DNA from 3 places in the Comamonas sp. SY3 genome. Region 3 is predicted to be linked to each of the others. Evidence: predicted binding sites of a transcription regulator. Region 3 holds the regulator's gene; each other region holds the start of a gene.
What was found. Region 3 encodes LexA, which represses DNA repair genes until DNA is damaged. Its sites were predicted from a motif close to ACTGTATNNNNATACAGT; they were not measured.

Region 1: a site for LexA is predicted at 4,502-4,519, ahead of ACCQ08_RS03560 (putative DNA modification/repair radical SAM protein). Genes of this name have one in related genera too.
Region 2: a site for LexA is predicted at 3,059-3,076, ahead of ACCQ08_RS11980 (VRR-NUC domain-containing protein). Genes of this name have one in related genera too.

What each region holds. Positions count from the first base shown of each region.
Region 1 is NZ_JBGTYN010000002.1:114,073-120,926, reverse strand. It holds gene ACCQ08_RS03575 (cation:proton antiporter) at 1-428, opposite strand, end outside; gene ACCQ08_RS03570 (bile acid:sodium symporter family protein) at 1,165-2,118, shown strand; gene ACCQ08_RS03565 (TIGR03915 family putative DNA repair protein) at 2,141-3,028, opposite strand; gene ACCQ08_RS03560 (putative DNA modification/repair radical SAM protein) at 3,040-4,368, opposite strand; gene ACCQ08_RS03555 (tripartite tricarboxylate transporter substrate binding protein) at 4,569-5,543, opposite strand; gene ACCQ08_RS03550 (tripartite tricarboxylate transporter substrate binding protein) at 5,675-6,622, opposite strand.
Region 2 is NZ_JBGTYN010000007.1:204,218-211,071, forward strand. It holds gene ACCQ08_RS11960 (ZIP family metal transporter) at 1-827, opposite strand, end outside; gene ACCQ08_RS11965 (superoxide dismutase) at 887-1,513, opposite strand; gene ACCQ08_RS11970 (hypothetical protein) at 1,632-2,063, opposite strand; gene ACCQ08_RS11975 (hypothetical protein) at 2,060-2,545, opposite strand; gene ACCQ08_RS11980 (VRR-NUC domain-containing protein) at 3,111-4,919, shown strand; gene ACCQ08_RS11985 (ATP-dependent DNA helicase) at 4,916-6,854, shown strand, end outside.
Region 3 is NZ_JBGTYN010000009.1:163,586-170,439, forward strand. It holds gene ACCQ08_RS14000 (NmrA family transcriptional regulator) at 1-386, shown strand, start outside; gene ACCQ08_RS14005 (FMN-dependent NADH-azoreductase) at 449-1,084, shown strand; gene ACCQ08_RS14010 (hypothetical protein) at 1,336-1,878, opposite strand; gene lexA (transcriptional repressor LexA) at 2,014-2,730, opposite strand; gene ACCQ08_RS14020 (asparaginase) at 2,845-3,864, shown strand; gene adk (adenylate kinase) at 3,977-4,633, opposite strand; gene kdsB (3-deoxy-manno-octulosonate cytidylyltransferase) at 5,133-5,927, opposite strand; gene ACCQ08_RS14035 (hypothetical protein) at 6,038-6,622, opposite strand; gene ACCQ08_RS14040 (Trm112 family protein) at 6,807-6,854, opposite strand, start outside.

The DNA.
Region 1 (6,854 bases), on a different contig from region 3:
AGAACGGATGGAGACGCCGCCATCGCGATCACGCCAACACCCAGTGACACCGCCCAGCCCATGCCGAGCAGTTGCAGAGTGCCCGTGACCAGCACGAGGGCTGCCAGCGATTCGACCAGGCTTTGCAGCAGCAAAAACGGCTGACGCACCAACCATTTGAGCGAGATTTGCGAGGCGGCAATCAGCATGCTGGTGCCTACGGCCGTATGCAGCAGCACCTGGGTATTGCCCTGCAGCGGCCAGGGCAGATCGCCAAACCCGAGCCAGCCGGCCAGCAGGCCGACGACCGTATAACCCAGCATGCGGGGAAAGCCGGTGAGCCGAAAAACCATATGGCCGGCCAGCGCGGCGGCCGCTACCAGCACGCACCAGCTCATCAACGGGCCAACACTGTGTTCAAGCCAGCCGCCAACTTGCGGCAAGGGCATTGAGGATGCTGCATGGGGTGGCATAACTGCACCTTCCTCCCAAAAAATGTGTCCAGCGTGCATGGCCGCATGGCACCGAGTTAGAGATGGCCCTGGCAGCGCGTCGCAGCGGCTGTTCCAGAGCAGGAGATGCATTGCCACCAGTGACACTGTCACGGTGTTGCATTAATGCATCAGATCGTTAACCAATCTCAACGACTCTACCGGATGATCTGCAGATTGCAGCGGCGGCCTGCGTCCAAAGGTTACAAAATGCCTGCAGTCCTACAATAAAAACGACATTGGCCAAACCTTGCGCCGCACCGCACCGGCGCTGAATGCGGCCCACGCATGGGGCCCACATTGCTATGCAGAACGTAGCAGGCTTCGGGTACAAAAAATGCCAACTTTGCGCGCGGCAGGGTCTGCGCCTGCAACAGGCATTGCGCTGACAGACACCCGCCTGCGGATATCCGAGTGTGCCGTGTTGCCACCGCGGCCTGCCCCCAACCAGTTGCAATCGTAACTTTATGATGGCAGGCCTGATGCGGCCCGCCACAAGCATCCGGCGCTTGCCCGCTACCACCTGTAGCCTGCATTCATCGCAGCGCTGTTGCACTGGCCGCTATCCCTGGCCCGGCACAGCGCCACCTCCGCCGCATCGCATCAGCCCCCACCCCGTTCTTCTCCCACGGGCGTTGCACCGGCTCTGGCCGAAAGCGCAGCGCCCAGGCTTTGCTTTGGTCTGGATACTTCCGTGCTTGCTTTGTTGACCCGTCTTTTTCCCGTCTGGGCAGCTGTGATGGCGCTGATCGCCTACAGCGCGCCCTCCGCCTTCCTGGGCTTCAAGCCCCATATTGCCCAGTTGCTGATGCTGATCATGTTTGCGATGGGCGTGACCCTGCGCATCAGCGACTTCAGCCGCGTACTGCAGCGCCCTGCGCCGATTGCGGCCGGGTTGTTCCTGCACTACCTCATCATGCCGCTGGCCGCCTGGCTGATTGCCAAAGCGCTGAACATGCCGCCCGAGCTGACGGCCGGCATGGTGCTGGTCGGCAGCGTCGCCAGCGGTACGTCGTCAAATGTGATGATTTTTCTGTCCAAGGGCGATGTGGCGCTGTCGGTGACGATCAGTGCACTGTCCACCCTGGTCGGCATTGTGGCCACGCCGCTGCTTGCGCGCCTCTATATCTCGGCGTCGATCGATGTGCCGGTCAGCGCGCTGCTGATGGAGATTGCACAAATCGTGCTGCTGCCGATTGGCCTGGGCCTGCTGCTGAACCATTTCTGGCATGCGCAGATCAAGCGCGTCGAGCGTCTGCTGCCGCTCGTGTCGATGGTGGCGATCCTGCTGGTGCTGTCCACCGTCGTGGCCTTGAGCCGCGACCGCATCGCCACCGTGGGTGGCGTCGTGGTGGCGGGCGTGATTGCGCACAACCTGATCGGTTACCTGGGTGGTTACTGGGGCGGTCGCCTGCTGGGCTTTGATAAATCGGTCTGCCGCACATTGGCGATCGAGGTGGGCATGCAGAACTCGGGCCTCGCGGCCAGCCTGGGCGCGAAGTTCTTCAGCCCGATGGCCGCGCTGCCAGGCGCCATTTTCTCGGTCTGGCACAACATCTCGGGATCGCTGCTCGCAGGCTACTGGTCGAGCCGGCCTACCGGCACGGCCAACGACCATGTGCGCCGCGAAGACGTGTCACTGCACTGAGCCTGAAAAACCGCTGTCCGCGTCAGGCGCGCCGGGCGCCTGGCTGCGCCGCCAGCATTTCTCCAGTGCGGCTGCGCGCGCCTGCCACCAGGCCGCTGATCAGCTGGGTCTCGGGCAGGTTCTTCCAGTACCGGCGCGGCATCTCGCGCAGCATGGCCTGTTCCTTGAGGCGCGCCGGGTTGAAGGTGGACTGGTAATAGGCCAGCCATAGCGCTTCACCCGCATCCGGGCCCGGCACCTGGGCCGCTGAGGCGCCAGGGCCCCATTGCAGGCATTCCTGGTCCCAGAGCACGCTGCAGTCCGGCGTCAGAATCGCCCAGCGCATATTGCTGAAGCGCTCCATGAAAAAGCCCGAGGCCGCTCGAACGATGTGGTGCTCGGGTTCGAACCAGGCCACATGCAGCGGGTGGCCGTTTTCGTCCTGTGCGGGCCGGAAGCGCACAAAGGCATGCATCTTGTGGATCTCTCGCCGCACTGCATGCGCCAGGCGTTCGATATCGCGCCAATCGGCATCGAGCGCATCGCCCGCAAGGCCAGGCATGCACTGAACCCGCCACAGCCAGCGGTAGCACAGCATGAAGCGCCCCGGATTGCGGTGGCAGCAGGCATTGCGCAGCACGGCCAGCTGGGGTTTGCGAATGTGCACCGGCTGGCCGGGTGCGATGGCCAAACGGTCCAGCGCATCGGGGCTGATGACGCGGGCTGGCGCATCGGGTGCATCATTGGCTGCCGCAGCATCCGCAAACAAATCACCATCCTCGGCCTGGGTAGCCAACTCATCCGACCAGCGCCAGTGCACCACCTCAGGCGCTGCGCCCAGGGCCAGCAACACCCGCGCGGCCTGGCGAAAGCCGGCAAAGTCATCCGGCGCTTCCAACATCACCGTCAAGCTGTCGTTCTCCGCTGGCATGCCTGGCCTCCTCAAAACAAGGCGATCTGCGCCGCAGCCGCCAGTTGCATGCCACTGTGCCGGCGCTGCACAGCCCCCTGCCCCATCTGGGCAAGCAGCTGTTGGCGCAAGCCGGGGCTGTCGAGCATGGCCAGCGGCGGGTGGTAATCATCGAGCTCGACAAAAGGCAGCACCTTGCTGGTGGCGACGCGCAGCTGCTGCAGATCGGCCAGCCGCAGCCGGCGCACCTTGCGGGCGGCCAACAGGCGCTCGACACTGCCGACACCTAAGCCCGGCACCCGCAGCAGCCAGGCCTTGGCCGCGCGGTTCAAGTCCACCGGAAAATGCTGGCGCTGCGACAGCGCCCAGGCGAGTTTGGGGTCCAGCTCCAGATCGAGCATGCCGCCGCTCGCCGGTGCAGTGATTTCTGCCGGGCTGAAGCCGTAGAAGCGCATCAGCCAATCGGCCTGGTAGAGACGGTGCTCGCGGATCAGCGGCGGCGCCTGCAGCGGCAGATCGGACGAGGCATCGGGGATGGGGCTGAAGGCCGAGTAATAGACCCGGCGCAGGCGCTGGCCGGTGTAGAGCGCGCTGCTGGTGAGCAGAATGGTCGCATCATTGGCGCTGTCAGCGCCGACAATCATCTGCGTGCTTTGGCCGGCCGGCGCATAGCTGGGCGCTGCCGCCCGGGCCGCCTGGCGCTGGCGGGGCAGCGATACCAGCTTACTGCCCTGCTGGTCTTGCTTCTGCTGCCGGGCCACTTCGATATGCTCCGCGACCTGGTGCATGGCCGAGGCAATGCCCATAGCATCCTTTTCCGGCGCCAATTGCTGCAGTCCCTGCTGCGTGGGCAGCTCGATATTGATGCTGAGCCGGTCCGCATAGCGGCCCGCCAGCGCCAACAATTCGGGGGACGCATCTGGAATCGTCTTGAGGTGGATGTAGCCGCGAAAATCGTGGTCCTCGCGCAGGCTGCGGGCCACCTCGACAAGTTGCTCCATCGTGTAGTCGGACGACTGGATGATGCCGCTGGACAGAAACAGGCCTTCTATGCAGTTGCGGCGGTAGAAGTCCAGAGTGAGCCCCACCACCTCGGCCGCGCTGAAGCGGGCGCGCTGCACATTGGAGCTTTTGCGGTTGATGCAGTAGCGGCAGTCGTAGATGCAGAAGTTCGTCAGCAGAATCTTCAGCAGCGAGACACAGCGGCCATCGGGCGTGTAGCTGTGGCAGATGCCCATGCCCTCGGTCGAGCCCATCCCCTTGCCGCCCAGGGAATTGCGGGGCTTGCTGCCGCTGGATGCGCAGCTGGCATCGTATTTGGCGGCGTCGGCCAGAATCTGGAGTTTGGCGAGGGTTTGCATAAATACTGTGTATATGTACAGTATTCTAGCAAAACCTCCCGGCGATGACCAGCGCTGCCTTCCATGCTGTCAGCGTAAGCAGACCCCTTCATAGAGGGGCGGCACCGATCAGATGAAGCGGTGTTTTACAAATACTGTATATAAATACAGTTTTCATCACCCTGCTGGCGTTGCCGCGCCCATCGGTCGCCTCGGCTCCGTCAAGCCTGGGGACCCAGCTTGGCCAGCACGGCCTTTTCCTTGACGGTCGACTCGGCGGCAAACTTTTTGTAGTCGGCGCTGTTCATGTAAATCGGCAGCATCTCAAAGCGCTGCAGCATCGCCTGGTAGCTTTCCATCTCCATCGCTTCCTTGAACGCCTTGTGCAAAGTGGCTTGCACATCGGCCGGCATGCCCTTGGGGCCCACCAGGCCAAACGGCGAGTATTGCGTGGTCGGCAGGCCGAGCTCGATCAAGGTGGGGGTATTGGGCAAGGTGGGCAGGCGCTTTTCGGTCCAGACGTTCAACGCGACCATGCGGCCCTGGTCTACATAGGGGATTACGGCACTGGTGTCGGCCGCGACCATCACCTCGCCTGCCATCGTCGCGCGCATCAGCTCCGCCGATCCTTTGTAGGGCACATGTACGACATCCAGTCCGAGCTGCTGCGCAATGATGGCCGAGGTGACATGCGGCGAAGTATAGGTACCGGTATTGCCCAAGGTCAGCTTGCCAGGATGGGCCTTGGCCCAGGCTACGACCTCCTGCCAATTCTTGAGCCCGGACTGGGTGCTGGCCACCATGCAGAACGCATAGCCGGTGACATTGATGATGTAGCTCAGATCCTCCACCGGGTTCCATTTGAGGCCCGTGGTGAAAGGCAGGCGCATCACGCTCATCGGCAGCTGAGCGATGGTATAGCCATCGGCCACCGTGTTCTGCAGCTGGGTCGCAGGCAGCGAACCCGCCGCTCCGGGGCGGTTCTCCACCACAATCGGCTGGCCCAGCACCTTGGCGGCGTTCTCGGCGAGCTGGCGCATCGTCAGGTCGGTCGGCCCGCCGGCGGGAAAGGCCACTACGAGCTTGATCGCCCGGTTGGGAAAGCGCTTGTTCGCGTGGGCCAGCGATGCGCCGGCCCCGATATAAGCTCCCATTGCCGTGGCGGCCCCGGCTTGCACCAGGCTTCTGCGCGTCAACACCATGTCTTTGTCTCCATTTCGGTCTATAGGCGACAAAGAGTGTAGAAAAGCGCATCCAGGCGCCGGGACGCCTGGGTGACATGGTCGGCGGAGCGTAAGGGTTCTGGCCGCGCAGCCTGGGGGTAGCCCTATTCCACGGTCGCGCCCGATTGCTTGACGGCCTTGCCCCATTCCACCATTTCGCTGGCGACAAAGCGGTCCATCTCCGGGCCGCTGGTCGGTGCGGGCTCGGAGCCCCGGTCGCGGATGAATTTCTGCATCTCGGCGCTGCTGAGAATGGCCACCGTTTCTTGGGTCAACTTGTCGACAATGGCTTTGGGGGTCCCCTTGGGGGCCATCAGCCCGAGCCAGCCCACGGCCTCGAAACCCTTGAACTCAGGCAAGCCGGATTCAGCAATCGTTGGTACCTGGGGCAGCTGGCTGGAACGGGTGGCTGAGGTCACGCCCAGCGGCACCGCCTTGCCCGCCTGGATGTTGGCCAACGCCGCAGTGACCGAATCCACCATCAGCGGCACCTGGTTGCCCAGAAAATCCGCCTGCGCCGGGCCGCTGCCTTTGTAGGGAATATGTTCGATCTGCAGCGCTGCGCGGGCCTTGACCATCTCCGCGCTCAAATGCTGGGTGCCGCCAATGCCGGCGCTCGCATAGCTCAGCTTGCCGGGCTCGGCGCGGGCCTTGCTCACCAAGTCGTTCATGCTTTTGATGCCGCTGGCCGGATTGGCCAGAAAGACCAGCGGCACCTTGGCGATCAAGCTGATGCCAACCAGGTCGGCCCGCGGATCGAAGTTCACCTTTTTGTACAAGGTCTGGTTCACCGCCATCGCGCTGCCCGCCACCAGCAAGGTGTAACCATCGGCGGCGCTGCGCGCAACCTGCTCGGAGCCGATATTGCTGCCCGCGCCGGCTTTGTTCTCCACCACCAACGGTTGGCCGAGCTTTTGGCCCAGCTTGTCGGCCAGCGCACGGGCAAAGATATCGGTGGCCTGGCCGGGTGGGAACGGCACGATCAGCTTGATGGGCTTGTCTGGATAGGCGGCAAGGGCCGGATTGGCCGCAACGGCCAAGCTAGCAGCCATTGCCAATGCGGCAGCAGAAGCGAACGCATGGGGGATCATGGGGTGGGTCTCCTGAAGAGCTGCAGCGGCGTTGGCAGAAAGCGCCGATGCGCTGCGCGAGCTTGTGTAGCCGGGATCTTCGCCCATCCAGTGGCGAATGGGCAGTCTGGGCTGTCTCCAAGACAACTGCTGGTGGTGGGTATCGTTGCTCGCTGGGGCGATCAGTTCTGATCGATGGCGCAGCCAAAAGCTA
Region 2 (6,854 bases), on a different contig from region 3:
ATGACGAACAGCATGGCGCCGGCGGCGAAGCCCAGGCCCCAGGGGAGGAGCAGGGCGGAGCTGCCGATGATGGCGGCGCCGGCGACGGCGCCCAGGGGTTCGACCAGGCCGGAGGCGATGCCCAGCAGGACGGAGAAGCCTCGGCTGTAGCCGACGGCCAGCAGCGCGGCGGCTACGACAAAGCCTTCGGGGACATCCTGGATAGAGATGCCGATGGCCAGCGCGTTGGCGCGCATGCCTTCATTGCCGGCGTAGCCCACGCCAATGGCCAGGCCTTCGGGGAGATTGTGCAGGATGATCGCAAACACAAAGAGCCAGGTACGGCGCAGCTGCTGGGCGCTGGCGCCTTCGCGGCCTTTGATGAAATGTTCGTGGGGCAGCAGGCGGTCCATCACCAACAGGGCCATGCCGCCCAGCAGGATGGAGGTGCCGACGACGCCGCCAGCAGCCCAGGCGCTGCCGCCAAAGATATTCGAGGCGCGTGCAGCATCCAGTGCGGGGATGACCAGCGAGAACGCGCAGGCGGCCAGCATCACGCCGGCGCCAAATCCAAACAGGGTGTCCCGTGTGCGTTCAGACGGGCGCTGGGCCAGCAGCACGGGCAGGGTGCCCAGCGCAGTGGCCAGCGCGGCCATGCAGCCGCCCAGCAGTGCGTTGCGCACCGATGGCTCGTTTTTAAGGCCATCCCAGATGAGCGCGCCGAGTGCAAATACCCCCAAACCACAGATCAGCAGACCGATACGCGTTCGCAGCTTGAGCGCCGGTTTCGGCGCAGCGCTGGCGGTGCTGCGCGATGCGTCATCGCGCGGATCGGGCTGGTTGTCCATTTCCATCGGTTGGTGGCCTGGGGTCATGTGCGTGCTCGCGTGCTCAGTGGGGGAATGGCTTATTGGCCCAGCGCTGCGGCGTACTTGCGGGCAACGACGCCCCAGTCCACCACATTGTAGAAAGCGGCAATGTATTCAGGGCGGCGGTTTTGGTACTTCAGGTAGTAAGCGTGCTCCCACACATCCAGGCCCAAGATCGGGGTGTTGCCCGAGCCAATGCCCTTCATCAGTGGCGAGTCCTGGTTGGCGCTGCTTTCCACGGCCAGCTTGCCTCCAGGCGTTACCGTCAGCCAGGCCCAGCCGCTGCCAAAACGGCTCAGTGCGGCCTTGGTGAAGGCATCCTTGAACGCCTCAAAACCACCCAGGTCGGCATCGATGGCCTTGGCCACATCGCCTTGGGGCAGGCCGCCGCCGCTGGGCGACATCACTTCCCAGAACAGGCTGTGGTTGGCGTGGCCGCCGCCGTTGTTGCGCACAGGCAGGCGCAGCTTCTCGGGCAGCGATTCCACCTGGGCCACCAGCGCTTCGATGGGCAGGTTGGCGAACTCGGTGCCTTCAACCGCTGCATTGAGGTTGTTCACATAGGTTTGGTGGTGCTTGCTGTAATGGATCTCCATCGTCTGGGCGTCAATGTTGGGCTCCAGGGCATCGTAGGCATAGGCCAGCTTGGGGAGGGTATAGGACATATCGTGTGTCAGTCGTTGGGTGGAGAGCAGTGGGTCAATGCCGGTGCGGCGGCTGTCAGTGCAGCAGCGTGCCCGGCGGCGGGTTGCCCGAAGGCATGGAAACGCTGTGGGCCTGCCGCTACATGGCATCCTCGCGCTCGCGGGCGGCGCAGCGGTTGTGGTGCTCGTTCAAGGCGGCAAAGGTGTGGTGCAGGTGCTTGCAGGCGGCCGATCGCAGATCGGCGCTGGCATGGTCGTCGCGCGTCAAGGCCAGCAGCTGGTGGTGCGCGCAGTGGATGCACTCGCCGGCCGATACCGGCTGGCTCAAGGTGTTGAAGCAGTCGGCCAGGTTCAGGTGCGCGACCACAAAGGCGGCGAGGCGGTCATCGGCGCAGACGCCGGCCGGTGCATCGTGGAACAGCTGGTGCGCCACGCGCAGCGCATGCTCATGCCAGGCCAAAGCTTGCTCGGGGCGGTTGTCGCGGCTGGCTTCCACGCCGGTCTGGGTCAGGCGTTCCCATTCGCGCAGCAGCAGCGGGCCCGATACGGAGGACGGAAAACGTGAGCTCATCGCTGCTCCTTAGCGGGCACGCTGGCCGCCGTCATCACCCAGGCGTGCGATGCCTTGGCGGTTTCTGTGAGGACAAAGGCCTGGGGGTCTTCCAGCAGGCAGGTGGTGCCCAGGCGCTTGCACTGGTCGTGGTCGCGCCAGTAGCCGCCGTGGCTGATGCAGCCCGTCTGGCAGATCACCAGGTTGGCGGCATGCTGGCCCAGCTCCTGCAAATAGGCATCGGGTGGCGGCTGGGGCACGGTGGCCACTTCCATCGTCGCGGCCGGGTCCACACAGCGGCGCACCGCCGTAACGGCCGCGCGGTTGGCGATGGCCGACAGGTGGCGCAGCCGGTCCTCGCGCTCCCAGATGAGGGCGCTGTCGCGCATGATGACCTGGGCCCGCAGCCGGGTGACCTGGGCGCGCAGCGCCTTCACTTCAGCACGCAGGGCTTCGACCTGGGCCGTGCAGCGCGCTTGCAGTGCAGCATAGTGGCGCAGCATCACACCGTGCTCCTGCACCAACGGATGGATGTCACTGTCTGGGTTTGGCACGGTGGGCTCGCCTCCACGGAATCAACGGAAAACACTTTGCTCGGCATCAAGGCAGCATCAAATGAAACCATAATAAATGAGAATCGTTTCTATTCGCAAACTCATTTGTGTATGGCCTGCCAGTTAGCAGTGGAATAGCGCTATCGGTTGAACGAGCCATAGGGCCGGAAGGGGCGATGTGCATAGAACGTGTTTACGATCTCTACGCAGCCGCGTTGGAGTGCAATCGGGATGAGTTCGAAGGGCTGGTTCGCAGCTTGCACCGGGGTGCAAGCAAGAGCCAGCGCGAAGAAATCGCCCGATTTCACTCCAACCCATAGGGACAGGGGTTTTGCGGGCGGTCTGCGGCGTTGCAGCCCTTGCCAATAGCGGGCTATTGGCTGCGGACTGCGCCTAGCATCCCATCCCGCAAAACCGCTGTCGCGGCGCGAGGAGATCGTAAACACGTTCTTAGATAGAATGACTGTATAAAAATACAGATAAGCTATCACTAACAATCGTCGTGTCCATCCCCATGCTGGCCCCCCATCGCTACTACTACCTGCACAACTTCGAGCGCGCGCTGCAGTGGTTGGGGCAGCGCTATGGCGATGTGCTGGATGCGCAGGAGCAGCAGTTTCTGGCGGACTTTGCGCAAGCCCCGATGCAGTCGCAGGCGCTGATGGTGCGCATGCTGATGCGGCGCGGGCCCTGGTTCCGCGCAGACAAGCTGATGTACGACGAAATCCCCGATGTGCATGCCGCCGCGCAGCCTTTGCTGGCGCTGGGCTGGATCGATGCCGATGCCGACATGGCCCTGGCCGAGCTGTTTGCGCTGCACACCAAGCCCGAGCTGCTGCAGATTTTTGCCAATGCCGGCTTGGCGCGCTCGCTGCGCAAGGCGGACATGCTGGCCCAGCTTGCGCAATGGGCGCAGCCGTCTGATCCAGGTGCCGAGCAAGCAGCCGAAGAGAAGCTGCAGCCTTACCACCGCTGGCACCCCCAGGCCGAGCATGCCGCCTGGCGCGTCACCATCGCTGAGCTGGCCGAGGGCCTGCGCCTGATGTTCTTTGGCAATCTCCACCAGGACTGGTCAGAGTTTGTACTGGCCGACCTGGGCATCTTCAAGTACGAGACGGTGGCGTTTGATGCGCAGTCGCGCGCGTTTCAGACCCGTGCCGATGTGCAGGGCTACCGCCAGTTGCAGCAGTGGCGCCAGGCGGTGGATGAGGACGAAGACCGCCAGGCCTTGATGGATGCGCTGGCCGCCTGGCGCAGCGCCAACCCCTGGCTGCAGCAGCGCCATGCCAAGGTGCTGCTGCGCCTGGGCCAGGCCTGCGAGCGCAGCCAAAGCTGGGCGCTGGCCGAGCAGGCCTACGCCGCCAGCCCCTACCCGGGCGCGCGCCACCGCCGCATGCGCGTGCTGGAACGCATGGAGCGCTTTGACGAAGCCCTGGCCCTGGCCAGCGCCGCCGCGCAGCAGCCCGAGAGCGATGAAGAAAGCCAGCGCCTGGCCCGCATGCTGCCGCGCCTGCGCCGCCACCTGGGCCAGCGCAGCGCCAGCCGCCGCGCGCTCAAACCCGAGGTGGCACAGCTGCGCGAGGATGTGGCGCTGGACCGGGTGCTGCGCATGCCACGCATGGCGCAGGGTGGGGCGGCGATGGATGCGCTGAGCGATGCGGCTGCTCTGGAGGCCGCCTTGCGCGCTGGCGAAGCGCTGGATGCCACCGAGGCCACCGAAGGCCTGCGCCTGATGCCGGTGGAATACGCGTTGCGCGACCACTGGAACCGCGACGATGCACCGGTGTTTTATGTCGAAAACGCGCTGGTCAACTCGCTGTTTGGGCTGCTGTGCTGGCCGGCGATTTTTGCGCCACTGCCGGGGGCGTTTTTTCATCCGTTCCAGGCGGGGCCGGCCGATGTGTATGCGCCCGATTTTGTCGCGCGGCGTGCGGCGCTGTTTGGCGCTTGCCTGGCCATGCTCGATGACGGCAGCTATGCCGATGTGATCCGCCAGCGCTTTGCCGACAAGGCCGGCCTGCAGTCGCCGTTTGTGTTTTGGGGCACGTTGACTGAGGCACTGCTGGCGCATGCGCTGGCCTGCATACCGGCGGCGCACCTCAAGCTGCTGTTCCAGCGCCTGCTCGGCAATCTGCAGGCCAACCGCACGGGCTTTCCCGACCTGGTGCGGTTCTGGCCGGCGGAGCGGCGCTACCAGCTGGTGGAAGTCAAAGGCCCGGGCGACAAGCTGCAGGACAACCAGATCCGCTGGCTGGAGTACTGCGCCGCCCATGGCATACCCGTGGGCGTCTGCCATGTGCAGTGGCGCGAGGCCGGCGCATGAGCTACACCGTGGCGGTGCGCGCCTTGTGCGAGTTCACCGCCCGCGCGGGGGATCTGGATCTGCGCTTTACACCGGCGCCATCGGCGCTGGAAGGCATCGAAGGCCATGGCCTGGTGCGCGCCCGGCGGGGCGCTGGCTATGAGGCGGAACTGCGCCTGGCAGGCAGCTTTGAAGACCTGCAGGTGCGCGGCCGTGCCGATGGCTTTGACCCGGCCCTGGGTCAGCTCGAAGAAATCAAAACCTACCGGGGCCAGATCGACAGCGTGCGCGATAACCACCGCGCGTTGCACTGGGCGCAGGCCAAGGTCTACGGCCATTTGCTGTGCCTGGAGCGGGGCCTGCCCAGCTTGAAGGTAGCGCTGGTCTACTTCAACGTCGGCACGCAGCAGGAGACCGTGCTGGCCGAGCCCTACAGCGCTGCCGAGCTGCAGGCGTTTTTTGAGCAGCAGTGCCGCTTGTTTTTGGACTGGGCGCGCAGCGAGGCCGCGCACCGCAGCGCGCGCGATGCGGCGCTCACGGCGCTGCGCTTTCCGTTTGCGCAGTTCCGCAGCGGGCAGCGGGCGCTGTCGGTGGCGGTGTACCGCACCGCGCAGGCAGGCTTGCAGGCGGGCAGCGGCAGCTGCCTGATGGCGCAGGCACCCACCGGCATTGGCAAGACCGTGGCCACGATCTTCCCCATGCTCAAGGCCAGTGCGGCGCAGGGGCTGGACAAGCTGTTTTTTCTGACTGCCAAGACCACCGGCCACCGGCTGGCCTTGCATGCGCTGGGCCTGTTGCAGACGGCGCTGCAGGGCCAGACGGGCGCGGTGCCGCTGCGCGTGGTCGATCTGCAGGCGCGCGACAAAAGCTGCGAGCACCCGGACAAGGCCTGCCATGGCGAATCCTGCCCGCTGGCCCGGGGCTTTTACGACCGCCTGCCCGCCGCCCGCGCTCAGGCGCTGGCGCAAGAGCCGATGCTGACGCCCGACAAGGTGCGCAGCCTGGCGCTGCAGCACCAGGTCTGCCCCTATTACCTGGCCCAGGAGCTGGCGCGCTGGAGCGATGTGGTCGTGGGCGACTACCACTACTTTTACGACAGCGCCGCCATGCTGTATGCGCTGACCCAGGCCCACCAGTGGAAGGTGGGCGTGCTGGTGGACGAGGCCCACAACCTGCTTGAACGCGCGCGCCGCATGTACACGGCCGAGCTGCCGCAGCACACCCTGGCTGCGGCGCGCAAGGCGGCGGCCGGCCCGGTCAAGAAATCGCTGGATGCCTTGAACCGCCAATGGAACGCACTGAACAAGGCCCAGCAAGAGGGCGGGCAGGACTACCAGGTCTACCCCGAGCTGCCGCCCGGCCTGCTGGGCGCCGTGCAGCGCGCCGTAGCCGCCATTGCCCAGGCCCAGGGCGACAGCCCCATGCTGCCCGGCGATGCGGTACTGGGCTTTTACCTGGAAGCGCTGTCGTGGCTGAACCTGGCCGAGCAGCTGGGGCCGCATGCGCTGTTTGATACCAGTTTGTGGCGCAGCGCAACGTCCGGCCGCCGGGGGCCGATGTCCACGCTCTGCATCCGCAATGTCGTGCCCGCACCGCACCTGGCTGCGCGCCATACCGCTGCCTGCGCCACGGTGCTGTTCTCCGGCACCCTGGGGCCGCAGGCCTTCTACCAGGATCTGCTGGGCCTGCCGCCCGCCACGCAGTGGGTGGATGTGCCCTCGCCCTTCCAGGCCGCGCAGCTGCAGGTGCAGATTGCCGGCCATATCTCCACCCGCTACCAGGACCGGGCGCAGTCGCTGGCGCCAATTGCCGAGCTGGTCGCGGCGCAGTTTGCCCGCCAGCCAGGCAACTACCTGTGCTTTTTCAGCAGCTTTGACTATTTGCAGCGCGCCGCCGAATGCATGCAGCGCCTGCACCCGCAGCTGCCGCTGTTCTGCCAGACCTCGGCGATGGACG
Region 3 (6,854 bases):
CCCCCTGTACCGTGCTGCGTGCAGCACCCTTGTACGACAGCCTGGCGCAGCTGGCGCACGACAGCGTGGCCGATACGGTGCTGGCGATACCGGTGGCCCAGGTGCAGCCGCTGGCGGCAGAGGATTTGGCGATGCTGGTGGCCGATGCCGCGCTGGCGCAGCCCTTGGCGGGCTGCATGGACGTGGCCGGCCCGCAGAAGATGGCGATGGCCGAGTGGGTGCAGCAATACCTGCGCTTGCAAGGCGATCCTCGCATGGTGCTGGGCGATGCCACTGTGCGTTACCAGGGTGCGCTGCTGGACGATGGCTGCCTGGTTCCGGTGGGGCCCGCACGCCTGGGCCGAACCACGCTCGCCGCCTGGGTGTGCAAATCCCGGGCGATGTGATGCCGTAGAACTGTGCGGATGCGGCCCACCTTGGCCTGACTACTCAAACGATTGGACAAACGATGACCCGTACCTTGCTCTTGAACTGTGGCCCACACGGCCAGGCCAGCCACGCCTACCAACTGGCGGCCGACATGCTGGCAGAGCTGGGCCTTGCGCAGCAGCCGCTGTTGGAACGCGATCTCGTCGCAACACCGATACCGCCGATCAGCCGCGACTATGCGCTGGCGATCACCTCGAATGCGAGCGCGGATGCGCCCGCGCTGGCCTGGTCGGAAACGCTGATCAAAGAGCTGGAAGACAGCGATCTGCTGATGATTCTGACCCCCATGCACAACTTTGCGGTGCCGGCCACGCTCAAGCTCTGGCTGGACCAGGTGATCCGTATCCACCGCAGCTTTGCATCGACGCCCGAAGGCAAGATCGGCTTGATGAAGGACCGGCCCACCTTGGTGTTGGTCAGTTCAGGCGGCTTCCATGCAGGTCCAAAGGCGCGTCAGGAGGACTTTTTGACGCCTTATCTGCGTTATGCGCTGGCCTCCATCGGCATCCGCAATGTGCATTTTGTGTTGCTGCAAGGTCTGGTGTTGGGGCCCGATGCCGTCGCCACTGCAGTCGATGCTGCGAGGTACGCCTTGCGCGAGCAACTGGCGTCCTTCAAGCAGCAGGCGCTGGAGGTTGCTGCGGCCGCACGCTGAGCGAAAGATAGAAAAGAAGAAGCCGCTGGCAGTGCAGCGGCAGCCACGGCTTAGTGGCCATGAGCAACGGGCGGAAGGCAGAGCGCTGAAGGTGCCGGTTTGGCGCGTGCCCGGCATGGCGGTAACGCCCGGTACGTTCAGCGTCTGCGTCAACCCAGTGTAGCGATTCCGCTGCTGTCCACCTCTCGTGACAGCAGGCATGCAGCTGCCAGCAGGCTGGCTACAACGCACCGGCCCGGATTGGCACTGGCTTAGACCGCGTGCAGATGCTCCAGCCGCTCCAGGCGTTCAAGCTCGGCACAGATATCGGCCATGCTGCCCGACATGGCCCAGCGCATGCCCTTTTGGCGGTGCAGGCTGGCCGGTTGCGCCCAGTACATCTTGATGGGGGCATCGTTGGCGGCCTGGGCGCTGCAGCGCTGTACCGACAAGAACGGGCGGGTGTGAGACGGTGCACCGACGGAGAGGCGGCGGCGCGCTGCGGGTTTGCGCGGCAGGCGAATGCGGTCGATGGGGCGCTGTGCGGGTGTCTCTTCAGCAGGGCCGTCCACGCCAGGCGGAATGCTGGGGCCATCGAGCAGGCTCAGTTGCTGCACGGCACCACGCTGCGCAGCGGCGCTGGAGGCGGCGGCAAAGCAATGCACCTGGGCGGCAAGCTGGCCATCGTTGGCGGCGCCATGGCCTGGACGGCGGCGGCTGCTGCGCACGATGGCACGTTGGATGGACTGGAACCAGGGCAGGCCAGCGACGAGGGAAAAGGGCGCAAGCGCACGCAATGCATCTGCTACGAGCATGGGAGACTCCTTGGTGTACGGATGACAGCAGGATTGCGCAAGGCGAGCGCATTCCCCAGGGTTGTGGGCCGGGTGCCCACAACGCCCGCTACCTGGGGTTGCGCAGAAAGGGAGGGGCCGACAGGGCCGCTGGGCTTAGTTCAGCATCGTGTTGCGAATCAACCCGACGGCAATGCCTTCGATCTCAAAGGGCTCGCCCGGCTGCACGACGATGGGCAGATAATCCGGGTTTTCGGCCAGCAGCTCGATGCCATCCTTGGTGCGCTGCAGGCGCTTGACGGTGACGTCATCGCCCAGACGCGCGACGATGATCTGGCCATTGCGCGCCTCGCGGGTGGCTTTGACGGCCAGCAGATCGCCATCGATGATGCCGACATCGCGCATCGACATGCCGCGTACCTTCAGCAGGTAATCGGGCTGCTGCTGGAACAGGCCGCCTTCAACGGTATAGGTCTGGTCGACATGCTCTTGCGCGAGGATGGGCGAGCCCGCTGACACGCGGCCAATCAGCGGCAGGGCCAGCTGGGCGAGCTCTTGCACCACGCGGCCCAGGCCGGCGGTGGCGTTGGACACGCCTGCCAGCGGCGACGAAAAGCGCGTGCCGCGTGCCGCATTGATGGAGCGCACGGTATCACTTTGCAGGCGAATCCCCCGGGAGGTACCGCTGACCAGCTCGATCACACCCTTGCGTGCCAGCGCCTTGAGGTGGTCTTCTGCCGAATTGGCCGATTTGAAGCCCAGCTTGCTGGCGATTTCGGCGCGCGTTGGCGGGGCGCCGGTGCGCGAGATGGCCGTCTGGATCAGGTCCAGAATCTCTTGTTGGCGCGCGGTGAGTTTGGGATGGTCTCGCATAAGATCTCCGTGTGATCTGTGGTGCCGGGTGGCAGCCAAGCTGCCGTGCACTCCAACACCTGTATATCAATCCAGTACCTGTATTTTTAACCAGTTTTTTGCAGGAGGCAAGCTTTGCAGCCAAAAATTTTGATCATCGGCACCGGCGGCACCATTGCCGGCATGGCCGATGATGCCGAGAATCCCGGCCAGTACCGTGCGGCGCAGCTGTCGGTCGCGGCCCTGCTGGCGGGGGTGGGCGGTATCGAGACCGCCGCGGCGGGCCCGCTGGATGCAATGCAGATCGCGCAAATTGATAGCAAGGACATGAGCGATGAGGTCTGGCATGCGCTGCTCCAGGCTTGCGATGCAGCGATGCGCGACGAGGCGGTACGCGGTGTTGTTATCACCCACGGAACGGATACCTTGGAGGAAACCGCCTGGTTCCTGCATTGCGTTTTAGGGCGCCTGGCCAAGCCGGTGGTGCTGACCTGTGCGATGCGCCCGGCCAATGCCTTGATGCCCGATGGCCCGCAGAATCTCAAGGATGCCGTGGCCGCCGCTGCGGCGCTGGATGCGGACGGCCATCCGCTGTTGCGCGAGGTGGTCGCGGTGACCGGCGGGGGCGAGCTGCACAGCGCGCGCTGGCTGCAAAAGGTGCACCCGCACCGCTTGCTGGCCTTTTCATCGGGCGAGCAGGGGCCGCTGGGCTGGGTGGATGGCACGAACGTGCGCCTGCGCCAGGGCTATGCACCGCAGGCAGCAGATACGGAGGGCGGCTACACCGGCAGCGCATGGCTGGCTACGTTGCCCGCGCCGGCCAGTACGCCCTGGCCGTGGGTGGAGATCGTCACCAGCCATGCAGGCCTGCGCCCGGGGCTGTTGGAGGCGCTACAGGCCCAGGGTGTGCAGGGCCTGGTGGTGGCAACCACCGGCAATGGCACGGTGCATGAGGTGCTGCTGGATGCGATGGCGCGCGCACGCCAGCAAGGTTTGCCGGTGTGGCGCAGCAGCCGCTGCAGCGATGGCGTGATCAGCGATGCAGTATTGCCCGGGATGGCCGATCTGGACAAAGACCTGGCCGTGGCCTTGACGCCCTACAAATGCCGGGTCAGCCTGCAGCTGGCACTGGTGCAGGCACGATCCAAAATCTAAGTACGAGCATGGGAGCCAACGCCAGATACCGGTTTATTTACCGATAAATAGACGGGCATAAAAAAGCCACTGTCGCAAGACAGTGGCTTGGTAGATGAGGCAGAGTTGCTTATCAGGCCTGCAGGGCGGCAATCGCGCGCTGTGTGATTTCTTCGACCGAGCCCATGCCGCTGATCGCGCGGTACTTGGGGGCGGCGGCCGGGTCTTGTGCAGCCCAGCTGCTGTAGTAGTCGACCAAGGGGCGGGTCTGGCTGCTGTAGACGTCCAGGCGCTTCTTGACGGTTTCTTCCTTGTCGTCTTCGCGCTGCACCAGGGGCTCGCCGGTCACATCGTCCAGGCCTTCGGTCTTGGGCGGGTTGAACTTGACATGGTAGGTACGGCCCGATGCGGGATGGCTGCGGCGGCCGCTCATGCGCTCGATGATGGCTTCAAACGGCACATCGATTTCCAGCACGTAGTCGAGCTTGACGCCAGCGGCCTTCATCGCATCGGCCTGCGGGATCGTGCGGGGGAAACCGTCAAACAGGAAGCCATTGGCGCAATCGGCCTGGGCGATACGTTCCTTGACCAGGTTGATGATCAGATCGTCACTGACCAGCTGACCGGCATCCATCACGGCCTTGGCCTGCAGGCCCAGTGGCGTGCCCGCCTTGACCGCTGCGCGCAGCATGTCGCCGGTGGAAATCTGGGGAATACCGTATTTTTGGCAGATGAAGGCAGCTTGCGTACCTTTGCCGGCGCCGGGTGCTCCCAAAAGAATTAATTTCATGACGGTCCTTGGAGAATAAAAAACTTGCACGGCAAAAGCGGGCACTCAGAACCTGTTTACGATCTCTACGCAGCCGCGTTGGAGTGCAATCGGGATGAGTTCGAAGGGCTGGTTCGCAGCTTGCACCGGGGTGCAAGCAAGGATCAGCGCGCAGAAATCGCCCGATTTCACTCCAACCCTTCGGGACAGTGGCTTTGCGGGTTCCCGACTAGGGGCGGTCTGCGTCGTTGCAAATCCTCGCAATAGCCTGGCTATTGCTGCGGTGTTGCGCCTCGCATCCCATCCCGCAAAACCGCTGTCGCGGCGCGAGGAGATCATAAACAGGTTCTATGCCCGCTTTTACACAAAAAAACTGGGCTTGAGCATATCACGCATCGGGCGAGGGCCAGCCGACTGCAAGGCAATGCGCTGTCTCGGGGGTGCAATCTGGCATCCTGCGCCTTTAAGCTTACGGAGCGCTTGCAGCGGATCGAGCGGGTAGAGGGCCATCTGCGCCAGCCTACATGGTCGCGCCGAGCAGCTGTCGCACACGCACCAGGTCCTCGGGGGTGTCCACGCCGGAGCCGGGGATCTGCCGCGTCACATGCACGGCGATGCGGTAGCCATGCCAGATTGCGCGCAACTGCTCCAGCATCTCGATCTGCTCGGTAGGTGCCTGGCTGAGCGTGGGGAAGGTATGCAAAAACTGGGCGCGGTAGCTGTAGATGCCCATATGGTGCAGCGGCGCAAAGCCGGGTGTGCCGGTGGTGCCGGGGTTCTTCCACCAGGCCATATTGACAAAATCACGGCCCCACGGGATGGGCGCGCGGCTGAAATAGCTGGCCATGCCTTGGGCATCTAGCACCACCTTGACCACATTCGGGCTGAGCAGCGATTCCAGATCGGCCATCGGATGGGCGACGGTGCCCATGCTGGCCTCGGGCCGCTCGCTGAGCAGGGCGGCGACCGCATCGATCAGCGCTGGCGCGATCAAGGGCTCATCCCCTTGCACGTTGACCACGATGTCGTCGCCGGCGAGCTTCAGCAAGCTGCAGGCCTCGGCCAGGCGGTCGCTGCCGCTGGGGTGGCTGGGCGAGGTCATCACCGCTTGGACGCCATGCTTTTTGCAGGCATCAATGATGCGCTCGTCATCGGCAGCCACCACCACGCGCTGGGCGGCGCTCTCCTGCGCGCGCTTGGCCACGCGCACCACCATCGGCAGACCGGCGATGTCCACCAGCGGCTTGTTGGGCAGGCGCGAGGACGCCATGCGCGAAGGAATCAGGACGGTGAACGGCGCGGGTGCGGATGCCATGGTGCGAAAGAAAGAAGAGTGGAGCCGGCTGGAATTGTAGCGAGCCCGCATGGCGGGCCGGGCGCAGGCGATCTGGGTGGGTTGCGGCGGCGGCGGCAGGGTGCCAGGGCTCAGGGCGCCGGTTTGACCGGTGTAGGGGCTTCGTTGCTGCCAAACAGAATCGCCTCGATGGGGCGCAGTTTCTTCGCGTCGATCACTTCGCGCAGCTTAGGCAGGATGGCGACCAGGCCATCATAGCCCTGGGCTTTTTCCAGCTGCAGTTGCAGACGGAAGCCCTTGAGGCCCAGGCCGCTGACCAACTGGCTGGCCGCTGCATAGGCCTTGATATAGCGTTCGCTGTGGTTGTTGATGCCAGCGGCTGCATGGCTGGCGGCAACCGGTGCGGCAGCGGCAGCCGGCGGTGGCGTGGGCGCGGGTCCAGCCAGGCTGTCGATGATGTCGCTGGGGTTGGACGGCGGCTGGCCCGCATCACCGGGGCGCAGCAGTTCCAGCAGGCCATGCTGCAGCAGCTGTTTGATGTCCTCCAGCACCTGCATCTGTCCGCCAGCGGAAGGCGACAGCGCTATCACTTGCTCAATGCTCTTGTGTCCATCGAACATGATGAAAGCCGGACGCATGCGGTGGGGCAAGACAGGATCCCGGGCGCGCAGCGCCTCCATGCCTTTGTCGGTTTTCTTGAGGATGAGGGTATGCATGGCAATTTGCTGAATGGGGCGGATGCAGTCCGACAGGCAGACTCTGCAGGCCTGTGCTGCGGGGTCTCCAAGGCGGATGCCTAAAAATTCAGCAAATTGTGTCTGTTTTTTACAAAGCGGCTATTGGGGTTTGCCTGTGCGGCCCAGGATTCGGCGCGGAAGGGGGCCGCAATGTCATCGATGCTTAATCTGCAGCAGACAAGGCGTCGATTTCCTCATCACTCAGGGTTCG